3 regions of the Microbulbifer aggregans genome follow, and region 2 is predicted to be linked to each of the others. Evidence: predicted binding sites of a transcription regulator. Region 2 holds the regulator's gene; each other region holds the start of a gene.
The links. The regulator LexA, encoded in region 2, represses DNA repair genes until DNA is damaged. The targets are predictions, from matches to a motif close to ACTGTNTNTANANACAGT.
Positions count from the first base shown of each region.

Region 1 (2,266 bases), 470 kb from region 2:
AGTCTGCGGGCAATGCGGTTGCTGCGGGGCTGCCCTATGAAGAGGCCCTGAAAGCAATCAGTAGTAATGTCGCCGATGTGTTCCGTATTGGGGGTGGCAGTGTGACCCCGGGCCGCGTGGCAGATCTGGTCGTCTGGAGTGGGGATCCTCTCGAGGTAACCAGTTATGCCGAGGCTGTGATTATTAACGGCGAGCCACAGTCCCTGGTAAACCGTTCCACGAGACTGAGGGATCGCTACCTCAAGCCTCAAGCGGGGCACGCGTTCGGTTTCAAGCGTTGAGACTGTCCCCCGAACCGCAAACCTGATAGGAAATCATCATGGCTACAGTCACCGCTTTTTATGCTGCGCTCTGTGCGCTTCTGATCATTGCACTGGCCTTCCGGGTGGTGAAGTTTCGTCGGACGCAGAAGGTCGGGCTCGGCAGCGGTGGGAAGCATGCCGCGGAGGTTCTGATTCGCGCGCACGCCAACGCAGTGGAGTATGTGCCCCTGGCTCTGCTGCTCTTGTTGTTGGCAGAGCTTAATGGTCTTGCCGCCAGCTGGTTGCATATCCTTGGCGGGACCCTGCTGTTTGGGCGCTTCTTGCATGCCTTCGGACTGACCGCGGGCAGGGGCGGCTACCATCCCGGGCGTTTCTGGGGCACCGCACTGACCTGGACCGTCATCCTGGCGCTTGCAGTAGTCCTGCTAGTCGGCACTTTTAGTGCGTTGAAGTTCTGAGGTTGGCCGCAACTGGGCGCAGGCGCAGTTGCGTTTATGGGGGCATTGCACCCTCAGTCAATTGCAGGCACAAAAAAGCCCGGCTCAGGCCGGGCACAGTACAGGGATGGTACTTTTAAGACTTGAGTTTACTGATTGACCGCCAGCGGGGTTACGCGGTCGTCCGCCTGTTCTTCTTCGGTGCTGGCTTCTTCTTCAAGAAGTACTTCCGGCTTACCCTTGCAGGCTTTTGCCAGGGCTTCGCGGCGTTTGGCAAGCAGCAGGCCGATTTCCTCGCCAACCTCTTCTGAGATGCCATCCACGTGGCGCTCGATCAGGGAAGTGATGTTGGCGGCGAGCTCCAGCATCTTGTCGTGTTCTTCGGCGTCTTTTTTGTTGTCGAACATTGCTCCGTCTCTATCGCATTTCCATACAGCTACAACGGCCATGGTTGCCTCCGGTTTTTCTTGAAGCGGGTTGGTTATATGTATGTTTGTACAGTAATTGTGTATGTGTACAGTGTCAAGTGCGGAGGTTTGCGGTAAGTCGAACGGTGGGTGCGTTTTCCTGCGGCAAGTAGAGATAAAACTCGGGGATAATCATTTCACGGCAGCGTTCCTTGCTCCCCCCAATAGGGGCGCTGCCTCAACCCCGCAGTAGAGTTTGAGAGCCCGCTTTGCGGGCTTTTTTTATGATCGGGATTTGGTTGGAATAGCCGGCAACCAGTGACCTCCTCAGAGGCTGAGCACCAGACGTGCTGCCAGGCCCAGTAGCAAGACCCCAAACACCTGCTGCAGGCGGTGCGCTGCCGCTGCGCCCAGCCAGCCACGGCCGCTCCCCAGCGTGACCACCAGTGAAACCAGTGCATACCAGACTGCGTCGATGCCGGCGGCAAGACCGGCCATGCCCAGCTTGGTGCCCAGTGCCTGCTCGGCAGAGACGAACTGGCTGAACAGAGCGGTAAAGAAGATCGCAACCTTGGGGTTGAAGAACGCAATCCCGAAGCCCTGCAGTGCCGCCCGTGGAACTGAAACCGGCTCCTCAACCGCCTGTTTGGTCTTGGCGTTGCCTGGGGCGGGGGCGCTCAGGGCCTTCCAGCCGAGGTACACCAGCATCGCGGCGCCACCCCACTGCAGCAGGGAAAAGAGCAGTGGGGTATGGGTGACCAGTACTGCCAGCCCGAAAGCGGTCAGGCCCGCATAGAGCGCGATGGCAGCCCCGTGGGCAATGGCACTCGCCAGCCCTTGCCGGGGACCGGCAGCAGCGCAGCGCAGTACGATCAGCAAGCTGGGGCCCGGGCTCATGGCGCCGAGGGCGCAGATTCCGGCCAGTGACAACCAGGCGATCAGATCCATCAGAAGCCACCTCCCTGTTCCAGCCAGGCGTGCTCCGCGGCTGTGGATTCGCGTCCAAGGGAGGCATTGCGGTGTGGGTAGCGTCCGAACTCGTCGATGACTTTCTGGTGGGCGAGGGCGTACTGGTAAAAGCTCTCTGCCTGAGCGGCCCCAATGGCCCCATTCAGGTAGTCCATGCGCAGGCGGTTGAAGTAGGCCACTGAGCGCTGCT
Region 1 is NZ_CP014143.1:3,194,227-3,196,492, reverse strand. It holds gene AUP74_RS13885 (amidohydrolase family protein) at 1-281, shown strand, start outside; gene AUP74_RS13880 (MAPEG family protein) at 320-721, shown strand; gene AUP74_RS13875 (YebG family protein) at 850-1,149, opposite strand; gene AUP74_RS13870 (LysE family translocator) at 1,435-2,055, opposite strand; gene AUP74_RS13865 (DUF924 family protein) at 2,055-2,266, opposite strand, start outside.
Region 1: the regulator LexA is predicted to act here: its motif matches at 1,204-1,221, upstream of AUP74_RS13875 (YebG family protein).

Region 2 (2,266 bases):
CTCAAACAATTCGTCCAGAGTTCCATATCCACCAGGCAGGCCGACAAACCCCACGGCGTGTTTCACAAACATGAATTTGCGCACGAAAAAGTAACGAAAGTTCAGGCTGATGTCCTGATACGGGTTTGGCGCCTGCTCGAAAGGCAGCTGGATATTCAGGCCGATGGACGTGCCCGGCTGGGGAAGCGCGCCCCGGTTGCAGGCCTCCATCAGGCCTGGACCTCCACCAGTAATCACTGAGATCCCCTCGCCGGCCAGCAATTCTCCGAGGCGAACCGCCTGCTGGTACTCGGCGGTACTTTCAGTAAACCTGGCCCCGCCGAATACGGTGACCGCTCCACTGAGCGCAATCAAACGCTCAATGCCATCGACCAGTTCAGATTGGATACGGAGGACGCGCCAGGCTTCTGGCATTTTTGCATCTAGCATTATCGCTTTCCCTCTGCTGATGCAACCAGACCCGGCTCACAGAGTTACCGGCTAACGAGCCTTTCCACTGGCTGCACTTATTATTCTCCCTGATTTCACTTTAGCAGCTTTTTGCGTCATGACCGGTAAGTTTGCGCTCGTTTTCATTCTGTATATAATCACAGCAACTGTATAAAAATACAGATTACCATCAGGCAGGTGACTCTCATGACCAATCTCACTGCGCGCCAGGCTCAGGTACTGGACCTGATCAAATCTTACCTGGACGATACCGGCTACCCTCCCACTCGCGCGGAAATCGCTCAGGAACTGGGTTTTCGCTCCCCCAACGCTGCAGAGGAACACTTGAAGGCCCTGGCCCGCAAGGGGGCCATTGAAATGGTCGCGGGTGCATCCCGGGGAATTCGGATTCCCGGATACCAGCCGGGCCTGCCGATTGTTGGTCGTGTCGCGGCGGGCAACCCGATCCTGGCCGAGGAGAACATCGAGGATTACTGCGAGCTGCCAGCAGACTTTTTCCACCCTCCGGCAGACTATTTGCTGCGCGTACATGGAATGAGCATGAAGGATGCAGGAATTCTGGACGGGGACCTTTTGGCGGTACAACGCACCGATCAGGTTCGCAACGGCCAGATTGTCGTTGCGCGCATCGAGGACGAGGTCACAGTCAAACGTTTCCGCCGCCGCGGCAATCAGGCACTGGTGCAGTTGCTGCCGGAAAATGACGAGTTTGAAGTGATTCAGGTGGATATGCGGGACAAGCACTTCGCGATTGAAGGCCTGGCTGTCGGTGTGATCCGTCAGACTCCCTGATTCCCCACCCCGCTCTCCATCGGCAGAAACAAGCCCGGTGGAGAGCTCCGGCTAGCGCCATCCCCTCCCGTTTATCCGCCCCCCAGATAAAACCTGCTCCCCGGACTGATGATGGCCTGGGGTTATTCAAGCAAAAAAGACTGGATTGAGTAGCCGGGGAACCCGGACGTTTGACCCGCTCGCGGCCGCGAGCTCGGGGGATGGCACCCGCCATCTAGAGGGGCTTAGTTAGAGGGGCTTAGTGGATGGTATGGTTGACCGGTTCCAGCTCTTCCTCGAAAGCTTCCGGTTCCGGCTCCAGTTCGCCCAAATTTTGAACAGCTTCAATGCCTGCTTCCAGCATGGCCTTGGCGATCGCGATCTTGTGCTCCCGCAGGAACTGGACACTCTCCTCGGAAAAATGGATTCGCACCAGGGGATCATCGCGCTCACCGGCCCGGCGCAGGGCGACATCGCCGTTAGCCAGTTCAATGATTTCAAAGGTCTCAGAGGACATGCGCATCTCCGTTCACATCAGTTTTGCGCAGTGTAACACAGCACCGGAGACAGGTTCATGGCGTGCCGGTGCAGGAGCCCCTTTGAATTCCACCCGGAGCGGGAAGTTCACCATTCGGCACTATGGGCGCGCTGGCGTCGAATAATTTCACTAAGAGCCGACTGCCAGTGATCCACTTGCTGCCCGTTCAGGGCTTCGAGAGGACGCCGACCAAGATCCCTGCTGGGAATCAGAGTCGGCTCTGACGCGCGCTGTTGATTCGCATCCCCGGAGAAATCCCATAGGCCAGCCCAGGCACGCTCGAGGGATGACAACCAGCTGTCGGGTTCCTCCAGCAACTCCAGCAATTCCCTTGCCTCACCACAGCCCTTACCCTGGGACTCGGCCAGCCGGGCCAGCGCCAGCGCCGAGTCCGGCTGGCCCCCGAGCTGTAGCTGAAACGCCAGCTCGGCAAGAAAAGCCTGATAAGCGCGCCGGAGCTGCAGCAGCCGGGCCTCATCGAGGGCCTGCCGTTGCAGGTTGCCGTCG
Region 2 is NZ_CP014143.1:2,729,109-2,731,374, reverse strand. It holds gene AUP74_RS11865 (LOG family protein) at 1-429, opposite strand, end outside; gene lexA (transcriptional repressor LexA) at 637-1,242, shown strand; gene AUP74_RS11855 (hypothetical protein) at 1,481-1,738, opposite strand; gene AUP74_RS11850 (DUF6586 family protein) at 1,846-2,266, opposite strand, start outside.

Region 3 (2,266 bases), 130 kb from region 2:
TTATTCTGAATGAAGTGGTTCGCCGCCAGCGAGAGTTCGTGGCCGTAGCGGAAGGTGCGGCTCAGCTGATACACATTCGACGGTGGGAAATCCCCGTCGAAATAACGCAGCAGGTAACCCGGCTTGGAGCCCCGCCATTCATAGATGGTCTGATCCGGGTCGCCGATGGCAATGACGTTTCCGGACTTGCCATAGAGGACTTGCAGCAGGAAGTGCTGCACCGCATTGATATCCTGGTACTCGTCCACCAGGATGTCCTCGAAATGACTGCCGTACTGCTCGGCAATATCCGGGCACAGGCTCAACAGGATGGCCGGATCATAAATCAGGTCGGCATAGGTCACCGCCTGCTGGCTTCGTCGCCAGTCTTCGAATGCGCGGAATACCTTTAGAAAGTACAGGTATTCATCCCCGAGTTTGAGCTCCTGAAATGCGCTCAGGTCACCACTCAGAATCGTCTTGGTGTAGTCGATGAAAAATTCCGCGGCTTCCACCTCGGACTGCTTGCGCGCGCGGATATCCTCCAGCTCTTCCGGTGGGGCGCACTCCTCAATCGCGCGCCAGATCTGCAGCTGAATAACGGACTGGGGAAGAGGAGAGAGCTTGGCCGGAGCAATATGGCCATTGGTGATCATGCGCTGGTACAGCCGGTAACCAAGGCTGTGAAAGGTCTGCACTGTCGGCACCGGGCCCGGCACCAGTGTTACCAGGCGCCGCGCAAAATCTTCCCGGGCACTGCGGTTATACATCAGCACCAGCATTCGCTGTGGCGCTACGCCGCTTGCGAGGCGGTTCTTCACGTAGTGCAGCAGGGCGGTGGTCTTGCCAGAGCCGGCCACGGCGATGATCTTGGCATGCCCGCCGGGGTGTGCAGCGATTGCCTGTTGTTCTTCGGTTAACTCGGGTTCGCCCATGATCCTGATGCTTCCGCTTGAATACTGGATATTTTGCCAGTATTGGTGCTCGCGGTACAGAATGCGCTTGGAGATGGAGCCAGAAGTTGCCAATTGCGAGGTGATGCCTCAGGCCTGTCCCGGAAGCTGGCCCGAATCCCGTTGGGGTTCCTCGTGGCGCAGGGCCAGTTCGGCGATGTAAGACGAGAGAAAGATGCGACCGGTGAGGTCCCCAAGAAATTTCGAGCGGCTCAAGCGGTCCAGAACAGGCCCCTTGACCTCCGCCAGGTGCAGGCGGATATCCCGTTCCCCGAGATCCCGATTCACCTGCTGCAGCCGCTCCAGGGCGGTGCCATCAATGCGGCTGACAGAGGACAGGATCAGAACCAGCTCGCGGGTATCCACATGCCGCTTCAGTTCGCTCAGCAGCCGGTCCTCCACAGCGCTGATATTGCTGAAAAACAGGCTCTCATCAATGCGCAGAAACAATAGGCCGGGTTGGGTCTTGACCGTGTGCCGCAGCACATTGCGAAACTGCTCGGTGCCGGGCAGCCGGCCGACCACAGCAATGTGCGGCCGGCTGCTGCGCCAGATCAGGGTGGCAAAGGACAGGCCGATACCGATGCCGATGCCCGCCTCGACCCCGAACAGCAATACCCCGAGGAAGGTGCCCGCCATCGCCAGACCATCGGTGCGGTCGTAGCGCCAGTTGAGAATAAAGCCGCGCACGTCGATCAGGTTGATGGACGCGACAATGATGGTCGCGGCCAGCACTGCCAGAGGCAGCTGCTCGAAAATGCCGGTGAGAAACAGCAGCACCAGAACCATCAGGCCGGCGGCGATGATACCGCTCAGTGGTGATTTCGCTCCGGCCTCCTCGTTGATTGCGGTGCGGGCAAAACTGCCGGTGACTGCAAAGCCGCCGGAGACGGAGCTCAGAAGGTTGGCTGCTCCCAGCCCGCGTAATTCGGCATTGGCATTCAGTCGTTCACCGCGCCGCAGGGCGATGGCATGTGCGATGGAAAGGCTCTCCACAAAGCCGAGCAGGGCGATGATCAAAGCGGGCAGCAGCAGCGGGAAGGTGAGCTGCCACTCGAAGGTGGGCAGGCCGAATTCCGGCAGGCCGGAGGGGATGGCTCCCACCACTTCAATCTTGCGATCCCACTCCAGCAGGTAGGTCAGGGCGATCGCCCCCAACACCAGTACCATGGGGGCAAGACGGGCGAGCAGGCGCGCCGCTCCGGCTGACAAACCAGCCCTTGTCAGCAATGGGGCAAGCCCCAGGCGCGCGCCCAGCAGTAGGGCCAGGGAGCTGAGGCCGATGGCGGTGGTCAGAGGGCGGGAGTCCGGCAATTCCTCGAACGAATGGAGCA
Region 3 is NZ_CP014143.1:2,602,579-2,604,844, forward strand. It holds gene AUP74_RS11295 (ATP-dependent helicase) at 1-914, opposite strand, end outside; gene AUP74_RS11300 (SulP family inorganic anion transporter) at 1,023-2,266, opposite strand, start outside.
Region 3: the regulator LexA is predicted to act here: its motif matches at 938-955, upstream of AUP74_RS11295 (ATP-dependent helicase).